DNA from 3 places in the Thalassospira sp. SM2505 genome. Region 1 is predicted to be linked to each of the others. Evidence: predicted binding sites of a transcription regulator. Region 1 holds the regulator's gene; each other region holds the start of a gene.
The links. Region 1 encodes PhoB, which activates phosphate uptake and scavenging genes when phosphate is short. Its sites were predicted from a motif close to TNTCATAAAACTGTCA; they were not measured.

Region 1 (5,091 bases):
CCATGCCCGCTTCTTTACCAGCGGGGATTCCCGTGAACCGGAACTTGCCGGTATCTGGGGGGCTGCGGTCGGTTCGTTCTATACGTTGCTTGTCACGCTTGCCCTGTCGTTCCCGATCGGGGTTCTTGCAGCGGTTTATCTTGAAGAATTCGCACCGAAAAACCGCTTCACGACAATTGTCGAGGTCAATATCAACAACCTTGCAGCTGTTCCGTCGATCGTGTTCGGTCTGCTGGGGCTTGAGGTTTATCTTAACGTCATGCATCTGCCGCGTTCGGCACCGGTTGTTGGTGGTCTGACGCTGGCCCTGATGACCTTGCCAACGATCATCATTGCATCGCGTGCGGCGATCAAGGCGGTTCCGCCATCGATCCGTCAGGCGGCCCTTGGTCTTGGTGCATCACCGGTTCAGACCGTTACCCACCATGTCCTGCCGCTGGCAATGCCCGGCATCCTGACCGGTACCATCATTGGTATGGCACAGGCACTTGGTGAAACGGCACCGCTTCTGATGATTGGTATGGTGGCGTTTATCGTCGACATTCCGGGTGGTGCACTTGATCCGGCGACGGTTCTGCCGGTCCAGATCTATCTGTGGGCAGACAGCCCGGAACGTGCCTTTGTCGAGAAAACCTCGGCTGCGATTATGGTTTTGCTGGCCTTCCTGATCCTGATGAATGGATTGGCTGTGTATCTGCGCAAAAAATTTGAACGGAAGTGGTAAAATGGCTGCTGTATCCCAGAGCGCAATGACGGCAGAGCCGTCGGTCTCAAGCCCGAAAATGACGGCACGTGACCTTAATCTTTTCTATAGCGATAACCAGGCCCTGTTTGACGTCAATCTTGATATCGTTGAACGCCAGGTCACCGCGCTGATCGGTCCGTCGGGCTGTGGCAAGTCAACCTTCCTGCGGTGCATGAACCGCATGAATGACACCATTGATGGTGTCACCATCAATGGTGAAGTGACCCTTGATGGTCGTGACATCTATGACAAGCGCATCGACGTTGTTCAGCTGCGTGCACGTATCGGGATGGTGTTCCAGAAGCCGAACCCGTTCCCGAAATCGATCTATGACAACGTGGCTTATGGACCGCGTATCCATGGTCTGGTCAATTCGCGTGACGAACTTGACGAAATCGTCATGACCTCGCTTGAACGTGCGGGTCTGCTCAAGGAAGTCAAGGATCGTCTGCAGTCACCGGCAACCGGCCTTTCCGGTGGTCAGCAGCAACGCCTTTGCATCGCGCGTGCGGTTGCGGTCAGCCCGGAAGTCATCCTGATGGATGAGCCGTGCTCGGCACTTGATCCGATTGCTACGGCAAAGGTCGAAGAGCTGATTGACGAGCTGCGTTCGAACTACACCATCGTGATCGTGACACACTCCATGCAGCAGGCTGCACGTGTATCGCAGCGGACCGCATTCTTCCACCTTGGCAAGCTGGTCGAGGTTGGTGAAACAGATCAGATATTCACCAACCCGAAAGACGAACGCACCAAGGGTTACATTACCGGTCGCTTCGGTTAAGCAGCGACACGAGGAGCACGCATAAATGGCTGACGACAAAACACATATCGTAAGTTCGTTCGACGAGGAACTGACCCGTCTGAACAACATCATCTCGCAGATGGGCGGGCTTGCAGAAAGTCAGCTGATCTCTGCGATCCGTTCGATTGTCAAACGGGATTCCGAACTGGCTGAAAAAGTCATTCTGTCGGATCACCGTATCGATATTCTCGAACAGGAAGTTCAGGATTTCGCCGTGCGTCTTCTGGCCTTGCGCCAGCCGATGGCAGATGACCTGCGTCAGGTCGTGACCGCACTCAAGCTGTCAAACGATCTGGAGCGTATCGGTGATCTGGCGAAAAACATCGCCAAACGCGCGCAGGTTCTTAACCAGATTCCGCCGATCCGTCCGGTTCAGGTGATCCCGAACATGGGCAAGCTGGCGCAGGAAATCATCAAGGACGTTCTGGACGCCTATATCGAAGGCGATGCCGAAAAGGCCGAGCGTGTCTGGGCCCGCGATCAGGAAGTCGACGATATGTACAATTCGCTGTTCCGCGAATTGCTGACCTACATGATGGAAGATCCGCGCAACATCACGGCATCGACCCACATGCTTTTCATCGCCAAGAACATCGAACGTATTGGCGATCATGCAACCAATATCGCCGAGACGATCTATTACCGGATCAAAGGCGAAGACCTGCCGGCAATTGACCGGCCAAAAAATGATGCAGCGAACTTTGCTGTCGTCGAACCGAATGAGTGACACTGGAGCATAGGAAGATGGACCCAACGGTTCTTATCGTCGAGGACGAAGCTGCAATCGTAACCATGTTGCGCTACAACCTCGAACGTGAGGGGATGCAGGTAGTCGAAGCCGGTGACGGTGACGAAGCGTTGAAAATCCTTGCGGAAACGCATGTCGATCTTGTCCTTCTGGACTGGATGTTGCCGGTGATGTCGGGGATTGAAGTCTGCCGCCAGATCCGTCGCAAGCCCGAAAGCCGCGATTTGCCGGTCATCATGGTGACCGCACGTGGCGAAGAAGGCGATCGTATCCGTGGTCTTGATACCGGTGCTGACGACTATGTCACCAAGCCGTTCGCAATTGGCGAGTTGCTTGCCCGTATTCGTGCGCTGCTGCGTCGGTCCGGTCCGGCGCAACCACAAGGGCAGTTGGTCTATTCCGATATCGAAATGGATCTCGCAGCACACCGTGTCAGCCGCAACGGCAAGGCCATCCATCTTGGCCCGACCGAGTTCCGTCTTCTGCGCTATTTCCTTGAGCATCCGGGGCGTGTGTTCTCCCGCGAGCAGCTTTTGAATGCTGTTTGGGGACCGAATATTTATGTTGAAACCCGCACGGTTGACGTTCATATCCGTCGTCTGCGCAAGGCGCTCAATGATGTCAAAGGCACCCGCGATATCATTCGTACGGTTCGTGCCGCCGGTTATGCGCTGGATTCAGAAACCGCAGCCTGATCTCTGATCTCAGCAAAGATCATCTATCCGGTTTCAGAAAAAACAAAACCCCCGTTGCCAATGGCAGCGGGGGTTTTGCCTTTAATGATCGTTTTCGGGCTTTGTCTTGCGTACCCGACCTGAACTTGTCGAGGTTGTTTTCTTGGCCGTTGCGGACTTTACCGGTGTTTTACGCGTCGGGGTCTTCTTGGCGGCAACCCTGCGCGTTCCCGTTTTCTTTGCCGGGGGCTGTGATGCCGTTTCGGGTTTGTTTTCCGACCTGGCATCTGCTTTGGGGCTGGTTTCCGCAACTGATGCCGGTTCTGCTGCCGCGGGGGCCTCAGGAACCTTTTTCCGCTGGGTCCGTGGGGCCAGTTCGTTCATCAACAGCATGTCGGCACGGCGGAACTTGGCGATTTCGGCGTCGATATCTTCCTGTGGTACATCACAGGCCGACAAGACGTGATCCGAAAGCCGAAGGCCGGTTTCAAGTACTTCCGGGATGGCCGCATCCGCACCGCTACGTGACAGGGGGCCGATATGGGTGATGTCCTGGGCACGGGCAAAGATTTTCAGATGCGGATAATGTTGCCGCAAAAGCGCAACGGTCTTTTCAGTCGCATGCGGATTACCCATGGCAACAACGGCTATGCGGGCCTCGTCGGTGTGGGCTGCCCTGAATGTTTCCGGGCGTGATCCATCGGCAAAGAAGACAGGTAGTCCCTCGGCACGACCCCGTGAGACCTGTTGGGCGTCGCTATCAAGAACGATAAAGGGAATGTTCCGGGTTTTAAGAAGGCGCGCCAGAACGCGACCAACACGGCCGCTGCCAATCACCAGAACATGTTGATGAATTCCGTCTGTTTCATCCGAAATCGGACCAAGCTGGTCGTCTTCCTTGGGATGAAGCTTTTCTTCAATCCGGTGCCCGAGGTTAATCAAAGTCGGGGTAAGCGCCATGGAAATCGCGACCACCGGGATCAATATGGCCGCCAAATCACGCGGGATCGCACCGTTTTGCGCTGCAAGAGAGAACATCACAAAGGCAAACTCGCCACCAGCCGCCAGGCTCATGGCAACACGAAGTGCGGATCCGCGTTCAAACCGAATGGCAAGGGACAGGACAAACAGAACGGCCGTCTTGATGATCAGCAGCCCGATCAGCCACAAAATGACGCTGCCAAACTGCTCATAGACGACATTGGCATTGACCGACATGCCGACCGACATGAAAAACAGCGACAGGAACACACCGCGAAACGGCGCGATGTCGGCTTCGATCTGATGACGGAATTCCGTTTCGGCGAGCATCACGCCCGCGATAAAGGCACCAAGTGCCATTGAAAGCCCGGAAAGCTCGGTCAGGGTACTGGCGGCGAGAACGACAAACAGGGTCCCAATCGCAAACAGTTCCGGGTTCTTGAGAGACGCGATATAGCGAAAGAGGCGTGGCAACAGATACCGCCCGACAACCAGCAGCAAGGCGACAGAGCCAAAGCCTGAAAGGATACTGATCCAGGGGCTGGTTTCTGTTCCGGCATCACCGGCCGCCTGAACCATGATCAGGAACGGACCAACCGCAACATCCTGTACCAGAAGGATTGCCAGGGCTGCGCGTCCAAAACGCGTATTTAATTGCCGGTCATCAGAAAGCTGTTTGAGGATGATTGCCGTTGAGGACAAAGCCAGCGCACCTGCAATCACAAGCGATGCAGCCAGCGGCAAATCAATCAGGGCCAGCACAGCCATGATGGCTGCCATCGATACCAGAATCTGAAAAAGGCCAAGGGCAGCAAACCTGCCACCAATGACCCGCAACCGTTCGCGTGAGAGTTCAAGCCCGATCATGAAGAGCAGGAACACGACACCAAGTTCGGCAACGGTCGAAATGTCTTCGCGTTCGGTAATCAGACCCAAACCGAACGGCCCGATACAAAAGCCGCCAATCAGAAATCCGATGATCGAATTGGCGCGCAGGCGGTGCGCAATAGGCACGGCAACCACAGCCGCAGTCAGGATCAGAAACAGCTCGAACAGGACGCTGTGATGCATGGTCAGAATCAATCCGGCAAAGCAGATAAATATTTGAAAATAACGAGATTAACAGGATAACTGAAAT
Region 2 (5,091 bases), 160 kb from region 1:
GGATTGGAATGCCATCATATTCCGAGCCGTTCAGGATCTTTTCGAGATACCATTTCTGGGCATTGGTCACGATCTGGATCGACGGATCATCGGCGACAAGCGCAAAGAAGCTGTTGATCGGGGCCGAGGTCGTGCCGACACCTTCGCGCATATAGGCGATGGTTGCTTCGTGCTCTTCCTTGACTGCGGCAATGATTTCCGGATCAGCTTCGACCAGCGGGGTGATGGTCCGACCTTCGCGCTGATAGATCGGGCGTGCATCCGACAGGCTGTCGACAACTGTCCATTCACCCGCGTCCGAGACATTGAGCTTGAGATCAATCACGCCAAGATGGCTGCCCCAGAAGCCCGGCATGACCGCAGCAACACCGTTGATCGTCCCCTTGGCAAGATCAACGCCTTCAAGATCGGCGAAGGCCTCGGACGGGAAGACGGTATGGGCGTGCCCGAACAGGATCGCGTCAATGCCATCAACCTTTGAAAGGTAATAGGTCGCGTTTTCTTCCATGCCATGGCGTTCCATGGTCGAAAGTCCCGAATGCGGAACGGCAATGACGATATCGGCCCCCTTTGCCCGCATTTCCGGTACATATTTCTCGGCCATTTCGACAATGTCTTTGGTAAAGACCTTGCCTTCAAGATTGGCCTTGTCCCACTGCATGATCTGTGGCGGAACGAAACCGATCACACCAACCTTCGCCTTGTGCGACTTGCCTTCATCATCGACAAATTCCCTGTCGAGAAGGACATAGGGTTCGAAATAGGGTTTGTCATTTTCGGCATTGCCATCGCCATCATCGACAAAGATATTTGCACTGACATAAGGGAAATTCGCACCGGCAATCGAGTTCCCCAGAAACTCAAGACCATAGTTGAATTCATGGTTACCAAGGTTGGCGGCATCATAATCAAGAAGGTTCATCGCCTTGTAGACCGGGTGAATTTCACCCTTTTTGAGACCGCGCTCCTTGGCCATGTAATCGCCAAGCGGGTTACCCTGAATAAGGTCGCCGTTATCAACAAAAACAACGTTCATGGCTTCACCGCGTGCGGTTTTGAGCAAGGTCGCGACCTTTGCCAGACCAACCGTGTCAGATTCCCCATCCCGGTAATAGTCGTAATTGACCAGGTGAGTGTGAATGTCGGTGGTCTCGAGAATACGCAGCGAAACTGAACTGTCGGCAAGTGCTGTACCGCTTAACAGTGCCAGCGACAGTCCGATTGCAGTTGCGCCTGTCTTGCGCATGCGCGCTTTGAGGAAGGATGTCATGTGTCTTTTCCCTGTTCGAGTGCTCGGTCGCTTTACTTTATTCTTGTTCAGATGGTCAGGTTTTGAAGATTTTGCGAAAAAGATGGGGCAAATACAAATAGAAACGCCCGCGCGATCTGCACGGGCGTTTCCTGATTGAAGTTATCCGCCAAAACGGCTTGTTCAGGCTGGCAAGGCTTCAGGGGATTTATAGCCCCGTATCACTTCGTTACCCGGTTCAGGGTCACTCGGGACATTAAGGGCAAGGACCAGTGACACAAACGCCATTACTGCCCCAGCAAGGAAGACTGCACTTGGTGAAATCAGCCAGAGCAGTCCGAATGCAGCCGGGATAAAGACCGCAGCAATATGGTTGATCGTAAAGCTCACCCCCGCCGTTGACGAAATATCAGCCGGATCGGCGATCTTCTGGAAATAGGTCTTGATGGCGATTGCCATGGCAAAGAACAGATGATCAATGACATAAAGACCACCGGCAATCACATGGTTCTCGACAAAAGCATAAGAGACGAACACGATAAACAGACCGATATATTCAAAGGTCAATGCGCGGCGTTCGCCCCATTTGCTGATCAGTTTGCCGATCTTGGGCGCCAGGAACATGTTGATCGCGTGGTTTAAAAGATACAGCAACGTGATGGTTGCCGCGTCATAGCCGAACTTCTCGACCATCAGAAAGCCCGCAAACACCGTGAAAATCTGACGCCGCGCACCGCTCATGAAGGTCAGGGCATAATAAAGCCAATAGCGTTTGCGCAGGATCAGCTTCTTGGTCTGCGGATGAGCGTCGGCAAATTTCGGGAACGCTCCCCAGACGAACAGTGCCGCGATGACCGTCAATGCACCACCAAACAGATAGACATAGCGATATTCAATTGCGAAGACTTCCAGCATCAGCCAGACAACGCCAAACATCACCAGTGACGAGATCGACTTCGCCGAAAGCTGTTTGCCCATCACGATGGCGGTGCGTTCCTTTTTGACCCATTGCAACGAAAGGGCCTGTTGCATGGTTTCAAAATAATGGAAGCCGATCGACATCAGCACCGTCGTGCAATAAAGCCCGATCACCGTCGGGAAATATCCCGAGATCGCAACACCGATGCCCAGAACAAGCAGCGACAACAGGGCAAAGGTCTGTTCACGCAGTACCAGCAATACAAAGATTGCGGTAAAGGCAAGGAAACCCGGAATTTCGCGCAGGGACTGCAAAATACCGATCTCGCGCCCGGTAAAATCGGCCATCTCAACCGAAAAGTTGTTCAAAAGCGCCATCCAGGTCGAAAAGGATAGCGGCATCGCTGCAGCCATCAGAATCAGGAGCACTTCGGGGTTACGCCATCCCTTATAGACAGGGATGCTTGCCGTATGCTCACCCGTCACCTCGCCAATCGGGGCGGCGTGATTACTGGCCTCTGGTATCAGTTCTTCCTTGGACATTTTTTCTCCCCGGACAGGGCCGCGTTGGTGGCGGGACCATCGTCACAACTGTTGTTCGTTTGGAATGCGACCAAATTAAACCTGTTGCAGGCCGTCTGTCTTACGATAATCTGCCATCATATATCGCAAACCAGACACAACGGTGGTTGTAGATGCATCGCCCGACCCCGACCGACGAAGCACGTCATATTCGCCCCCGCCCGGCAGAGCTTCCTCGCCCGATTTATGTCCGCATGAGCGACGTTCCCGCCGGATACAGTATCGGCGCACACAGCCATGACTGGTGCCAGCTGATCTATGCATCAGAAGGAACGATGAAAGTCATGACCGAAGCCGGTATCTGGATCGTGCCGCCCCAACGTGCCGTCTGGGTGCCGCCGCATCTTGAACATGCAGTAAGTCATGCGACCTTTACCCGGGCTCGTCACATCTATATCGACCGCCATGCACCAGTCGACCTTCCGGATCGTTGCATGGTTCTTGATGTCAGCCCGCTTTTGCGTGAGTTGATCCGTGCGGCGACAGAAATTCCTGTCGAATATGATGAAGAAGGTGCCGAGGGGCGTCTGATGCGGGTGCTGCTTGACCAGTTACGCGCCCCTGATCAGGAAAACCTGCATCTGCCTGCCCCCAAGGACCTGCGCCTTGCAAAGATTTGCGACGAGTTGCTGGCCGATCCGGCAGATAACAGGACGCTTGATGACTGGTCACGGATTTGCGGTGCGTCGTCGCGTACGTTGGCACGTTTGTTCCTGCGCGAAACCGGCATGCCGTTTCGCGACTGGCGACAAAAACTGCGGCTGCTTTATGCATTGGAAAAACTGGCAAATGATCGACCGGTTACCGAGATCGCCCTTGATCTTGGCTACGAAACGCCATCGGCATTCATTGCGATGTTTCGCAAGGCAACGGGTCGCACGCCCGGCGGATATTTTCGTTAAACAGACGGCCCGTCACGGACACCTATTTGTCGGTAAAATATCGAAGCGGTGGCAGGATGTCATTTTCCGGTTCAGGATCGGCACCATAACGGCGGATGGCTTTGGCGTGTGCGGGTCCAGACTGGCGGTTCTGGGCACAAAGATTGTGGATTTCGACCATGACGTCAGATGACCAGCACCGGGTGGAATCTTCACTCTGTGTGTGCCCGCAATCTGACAGGGTTTGCGGATCGGGACGATGGGCCTCTTCATGAATGCCTTCGCCGTCACGTCCTGCCAGCATTCTTTCGAGCACCGGCATGATATCGGCAATACTTTTAAGGACAGTGACGCTGTCGCCGATCGTCTTGACCATTGCCATTGCCATTTCCTCGTAGGCATCAGATGGCGGCGTGGCTTCCAGACTTTCCTTGTGGCTTTTCCGGATCAGATCAAATCCGGCACGAGATCGTGCAAGCAGCGCGACCGGACTGTGCCAGGCCTGATAGTTCGGTTCGTTGATCCTTCGGCCGGGCACAATATGGCTGGCCGGCCCCCAGTCGCGCCCCGGATCCGAGAAATTGATTTCTCCTTTTCGACGCGCCGGGTGTTTTTCGACTGAATACATGTTCTCCCCCAGAGAGAAATATCAGCGTTGCCCTGAATGCCCTGCCGGATTGACGATCAACCGCAGAGCTATGTGTTGTAATTTTGTTGTATTATGTCTAGCACGATCCCGTTTTTTCCAATGCCCATTGCGTCCAAATCGTTTTGCAATCAGTCCAGAAATTCATCAAAAAATGGCAGTTTTCGTAGGGTCTACACCTTTGGCCACCCACTTTAGGATAGTAACCACAAGGATAACTATACCAAAGCATCTTTGCGCAAAAGATGAATTCAAAGTAATTAAATTAGACAAATTGATACCCGGAACCGCGGCAGAAAAATCATAAAAACGCGCACAAATACGGACCGGAAAACTGTCTTTCGGGGGTAACATGACTACGGATCAATTATCCGGCGGGTCAACCAGTTCGTATTATATGACCGACAACCTGCCTGTGGATGCACATAGCGGCATCCGGAACAAGCCAATCGGCACGCAGTCCATCAACAAGAACGAAAAGTCCGGACGCGAGGCTGTTTTTACGGCAAACATCATTTTTCATCCCCTCCGATCGCGGGTTGTGAGAGCAACCTTGCGAAAACCGGGCTCGGACAGCTTCAGGCAACAGATTGTCTGCAGCGTCAGCGATCATTGCGTGATCAGCATGTCCGACAGGAAATGGCGTGACAGGTTATTACATCAGAATGATTTAATTTAATCATTTTGAATAAAACCTCTTTACGAGATTCACCAACTTACATAACCTAGACGTGTGGATAGGCATGTAAGCCTGACCCGATCCACACCGCATACATTAGTTGTAAGTGTCCGCCACGTAGGCAATTGGGGTAGCA
Region 3 (5,091 bases), 1.1 Mb from region 1:
ACCGTCAGTCCGGTTTCCCTGGCAATGCGATCACAAAACAGTTTGCCATCACTTGCCGCGCGCACAGCAGCGGTGGCAAGAACATCTACACGAGCGACCTTCATGGCACGTAAAAGCGTTGCAAACCGCTGCATGGCGACCACGGCAAGCTCGACCCCCTCGGGGTTGAGCTTGCCGGTGTCTTCGGGGTCGCGTCCCAGTCCGCACATGACTTTCTCGTTGAAAATCGGGACTGGGGCACGTGTCATGCCATCGAAAATGACAAGGCGCACAGAGTTTGAGCCAACATCAATAATCGCGATGCGGTTGGAAGCCCGTTGGTCAGTTAGCATACTGTTGATGGCACCTGTTGGTCGTGTGTCGGCATCTTGGAAGGATCAATCATCAAGCTGCAGAACGGGGACATTCGGGTCCTCTTCATTCAGGGCGCTACCGCGGCCTGACAGGGACGGGTTGGTCATGAAATACTGGTGTGACGAAAACGCCTTTTCACCGGCTTCGCAGCGTTCATAGGAACCGTCAGCTTGCAGGTACCAAGCCTGTGCCGTGTCTTTGAGGTTGGCAATCATGATCTGTTCAACAATCTGGCGCTGACAGGTCGGATTTTCAACCGGAACAAGGGTTTCAACACGACGGTTCAAATTACGCGGCATCCAGTCCGCAGACGAGATAAATGCCTTGGCCTTGCGCGACGGAAGCTTTGCCCCATTGGCAAAGACCACAATACGCGAATGTTCAAGGAAGCGACCGACAATTGATTTGACCCGGATATTTTCCGAAAGCCCCGGCACACCCGGACGCAAACAGCAAATCCCGCGCACCACCAGTTCAACATGCACACCGGCCTGGCTTGCCCGATAGAGCGCATCAATCACAACCGGATCGACCAGACTGTTCATCTTGGCCCAGATGCCACATGGCTTGCCAGCCTTGCAGTTTTCGATTTCCTGATCAATATGGGTCAAAAGTGTCGGGCGGAGTGTATGCGGGGCAATCGCGATCTTTTCAAGGGAACGCGGGGTCGCATAACCGGTCATGAAGTTAAAGATGCTTGCCGCATCGCGCCCCAAAGCCGGATCGCAGGAGAAGAATGAAATGTCGGTATAGAACTTTGCGGTGATCGGGTGATAGTTCCCGGTCCCGAAATGGACATAGGTTTTAAGGCCGTGGGTTTCGCGGCGGACAACCAGCGACACCTTGGCATGGGTTTTCCAGTCAAGGAAGCCATAAACCACCTGACAGCCGGCACGTTCAAGGTCGGCCGCCCAGCGCAGGTTGGCTTCCTCGTCAAAGCGGGCCTTGAGTTCGACCATGGCGGTGACGGATTTACCGGCCTCGGCAGCCGCAATCAGGGCTTTGACAATCGGGCTGTTTTCCGAGGTACGATAAAGGGTCTGCTTGATGGTGACGACATCCGGGTCGCGTGCAGCCTGAAGCAGGAACTGCACCACCACGTCGAAATCTTCGAACGGGTGGTGAACCACAAGGTCCTTTTTGCTGATGGCAGCAAAGCAATCACCGCCAAAGTCACGCACACGTTCCGGGTAACGCGCCGCATAGGGGGCAAACAAAAGGTCATGATGCAGATCGGAATCGATCAGCTGTTTGACATCGACGACCCCCAGAAGGCCGTCAACCTTGACGACTTCTTCAAGGGCGACATCAAGTTCATCAATGACAAAGTCCAGAAGGTCTTCGGGGATTGCCGCATTGACCTTAAGGCGGATGATGCTGCCGCGACGGCGACGTTTCAGGGCGGTTTTGAAAACGCGCACCAGATCTTCTGCTTCTTCCTCGATCTCGACATCCGAGTCACGGATGACACGGAAGAAGCCATGTTCGATCATGTCAAAGCCCGGGAACAGCTTGCCAAGATACAGCAAGATCGCCTGTTCGACCGGAAGATAGCGTTCATTGCGACCCGGCAGACGCAGGAAGCGCCCGATCTTTTGCGGGACCGGGATCAGGCCGCGCATATTGTGCCCGTCAGCCGGATCAAACAGCTGCATCACAATGGCAAAGCCAAGGTTGGGAATGAACGGGAAGGGGTGTGACGGATCAATGGCAAGCGGTGTCAGGGTCGGGAAGATTTCGCGCATGAAATAGCCATCAAGCCATTTGCGGTCCGTCTGGGTCAGGTCGGACTGATCAATGACCGAAATGCCCTGTTGTTCCATTTCACGGCTAAGCTGTCGCCAGATGCGTTGCTGATCCTGCATCAGCTGGTTGGCATCAAAGGTAATGGCGCGCAGCTGCTCGGACGGGCTCATACCATCCTGACTGACCTTGGTCATGCCTGCGCGCAACTGACCGACAAGACCTGCGACACGCACCATGTAAAATTCATCAAGGTTGCTGGCCGAGATCGACAGAAAGCGCAAGCGTTCAAGCAGCGGGTGCCCGCTATTCTGGGCTTCTTCAAGAACGCGATTGTTGAAAGCCAGCCACGAAAGTTCGCGGTTTATGAAACGGCTTTCCGAATCAATGGTGATCGCGCTTGATTGAACTGCAGCGGCGTGTGTCACGCTATGCCTCCTGCGGATTGAGGGAATGTCTTTGAATTTATGCGACAGTTCCCGGTTGCAAATGGAGTATAGGATAACTGTTTGCGCCCGTGCAATTTTCTTAAATTTATGTGTCAGTTTTTCTGATGGCGCTACAGGCTTCTATATGGCATGGAAGAACACCGTTTGATCATCATTCATGGCTGTAAAGACCGAAGACATGAAGACGTTGCTGTTGCTCAGGCATGCAAAATCAAGCTGGTCCGACCCCGGTCGGGCCGACCATGACCGTGAACTCAACCGTCGCGGCGAAAAGGCGGCACCATTTATGGGGCGTTTCCTGCGTGAGCAGGCCCTGATACCTGATCTTGTCTGGTGTTCGACGGCGGCCCGCACGGTGCAGACACTTGGTCTTCTGGGGCGCGATTTTGCCACCCATGCCGATGTGATCTATAGCGAAGATCTTTATATGGCCGGTGAAAGCGTGTTGCTTGAAAGCCTTCATCACACCCATGAAGACGCGACGTCGGTGATGTTTATCGGTCATAATCCCGGTATCGAGATGTTTGCGCAGGCACTGTTCGGGGCCGGGGACGCCGAGGCCCGAGATGCAATGGCGCGCAAATATCCGACATGCGCGCTGGCGCATTTCAAATTTGATGTGGAAAGCTGGACGGATATCACCTTTGGCTCCGGCACCCTGATCGGCTTTACCAAGGTCAAGGATTTGCAGGCAATCAAGGTCGGATCGTGACGAACTGGCGATCTGCAAGTTGGTGATATGCAAGACGGGCACTTGACGCGCCGCCTTCGAGAGCGTTTTATACCGCGGAAATTTTGACGCCGCGTATGAACGGCAGTGAACACATCACCGCGAAACGTTCCGAAAATGTCGGAACGGGTCTGTTGTGGTGCGTTTTTTGTTTGACAGCGCGGGTCTGGCATGCACCTTTGCGGCCAAATTGGCGGCCCAAAATATAAAGCAACCTGGAATGACAATGCATCCTTATCGCTCACATAATTGTAATGCGCTGCGCGCGACTGACGCAGATGCGGAAGTTCGTCTGTCTGGCTGGATTCACCGTAAGCGTGACCACGGCAACCTTCTGTTTGTTGACCTGCGCGACCATTACGGCATCACCCAGGTCGTGATCGACATTTCCAGCCCGCTGTTTGAAACGCTTGATAAAGCGCGCGCCGAAAGCGTGATCACGGTCGATGGCAAGGTTGTCAAACGTACTGCGGAAACCATCAACCCGAATCTGCCGACCGGCGAGATTGAGGTTTATGCATCGAATATCGAAGTTCAGTCCGCGGCTGAAGTTCTGCCGATGCCGGTCTTTGGCGACGTTGAATATGGCGAGGAAATCCGCCTGCGTCACCGTTACCTTGATCTGCGTCGCGAAAGTGTTCATTCGAACATCGTTCTGCGTTCGAAGGTCATTTCGGCCATGCGTCAGAAAATGACTGCACAGGGCTTCCTTGAAATCCAGACCCCGATCCTGACGGCAAGCTCGCCGGAAGGCGCACGTGACTTCCTGGTTCCGTCGCGTATGCATCCGGGCAAGTTCTATGCGCTGCCGCAGGCTCCGCAGCAGTTCAAACAGCTTCTGATGGTTTCTGGCTTTGACCGTTACTTCCAGATTGCACCGTGCTTCCGCGATGAAGATGCACGTGCTGACCGCTCGCCGGGTGAATTCTATCAGCTCGACTTCGAGATGGCCTTTGCCACCCAGGAAGACGTGTTCGCCGCGATCGAGCCGGTTCTCTATGAGATCTTTGTCGAGTTCGGCGGTGGTCGTGATGTTACCCCGTTCCCGTTCCCGCGTATTCCGTTCGATGAATCGATGGCGAAATACGGTTCGGACAAGCCGGATCTGCGTAACCCGCTTCTGATTTCCGATGTAACCGAGCCGTTCCGTGGTTCGAGCTTTGGTATCTTTGCCTCGAACATCGAAAAAGGTTCGGTCGTTCGCGCCATTCAGGCAACCGGTGCCGCTTCGCGTCCGCGCAGCTTCTTTGACAAGCTGAACTCATGGGCACGTGACGAGGGTGCGGCTGGTCTTGGCTATATCGTTTATGGCGAAGACGGCGAAGCAAAAGGCCCGATTGCCAAGAACCTTGATGCCGATCGTATTGCGCAGATCAAGGAAATCGCAGGCGTATCGAACGGCGATGCTGTGTTCTTCGTGTGTGACAAGGCCTTGGCTGCGGCCAAGTTTGCAGGCAAGGTCCGTGACAAGGTCTGTGACGAACTTGAACTGCGCGAAGAAGGTATGTTCAAGTTCTGCTGGATTGTTGACTTCCCGATGTATGAGGAAGATGACGACGGCAAGATCGAATTCAGCCACAACCCGTTCTCGATGCCGCAGGGCGGTCTTGAGTCGCTTGAAAACATGAACCCGCTTGATATCAAGGCCTGGCAGTATGACATCGTGTGTAACGGTATCGAGCTGTCGTCGGGTGCCATTCGTAACCACCGTCCGGACATCATGTACAAGGCGTTCGAAATTGCCGGTTACGGTCAGGACGTGGTCGAAGAACAGTTTGGCGGCATGCTTAACGCGTTCAAATTCGGCGCACCGCC

Region 2: a site for PhoB is predicted at 1,334-1,349, ahead of ACTU44_RS05050 (bifunctional 2',3'-cyclic-nucleotide 2'-phosphodiesterase/3'-nucleotidase). Genes of this name have one in related genera too.
Region 3: a site for PhoB is predicted at 2,626-2,641, ahead of ACTU44_RS09560 (RNA degradosome polyphosphate kinase). Genes of this name have one in related genera too.

Annotation. Positions count from the first base shown of each region.
Region 1 is NZ_CM142731.1:955,875-960,965, forward strand. It holds gene pstA (phosphate ABC transporter permease PstA) at 1-724, shown strand, start outside; gene pstB (phosphate ABC transporter ATP-binding protein PstB) at 726-1,529, shown strand; gene phoU (phosphate signaling complex protein PhoU) at 1,555-2,277, shown strand; gene phoB (phosphate regulon transcriptional regulator PhoB) at 2,295-2,993, shown strand; gene ACTU44_RS04285 (cation:proton antiporter domain-containing protein) at 3,075-5,024, opposite strand.
Region 2 is NZ_CM142731.1:1,119,550-1,124,640, reverse strand. It holds gene ACTU44_RS05050 (bifunctional 2',3'-cyclic-nucleotide 2'-phosphodiesterase/3'-nucleotidase) at 1-1,270, opposite strand, end outside; gene ACTU44_RS05045 (MFS transporter) at 1,433-2,710, opposite strand; gene ACTU44_RS05040 (AraC family transcriptional regulator) at 2,863-3,651, shown strand; gene ACTU44_RS05035 (hypothetical protein) at 3,674-4,258, opposite strand; gene ACTU44_RS05030 (hypothetical protein) at 4,629-4,955, shown strand.
Region 3 is NZ_CM142731.1:2,067,387-2,072,477, forward strand. It holds gene ACTU44_RS09555 (Ppx/GppA phosphatase family protein) at 1-332, opposite strand, end outside; gene ACTU44_RS09560 (RNA degradosome polyphosphate kinase) at 378-2,525, opposite strand; gene ACTU44_RS09565 (SixA phosphatase family protein) at 2,704-3,258, shown strand; gene aspS (aspartate--tRNA ligase) at 3,503-5,091, shown strand, end outside.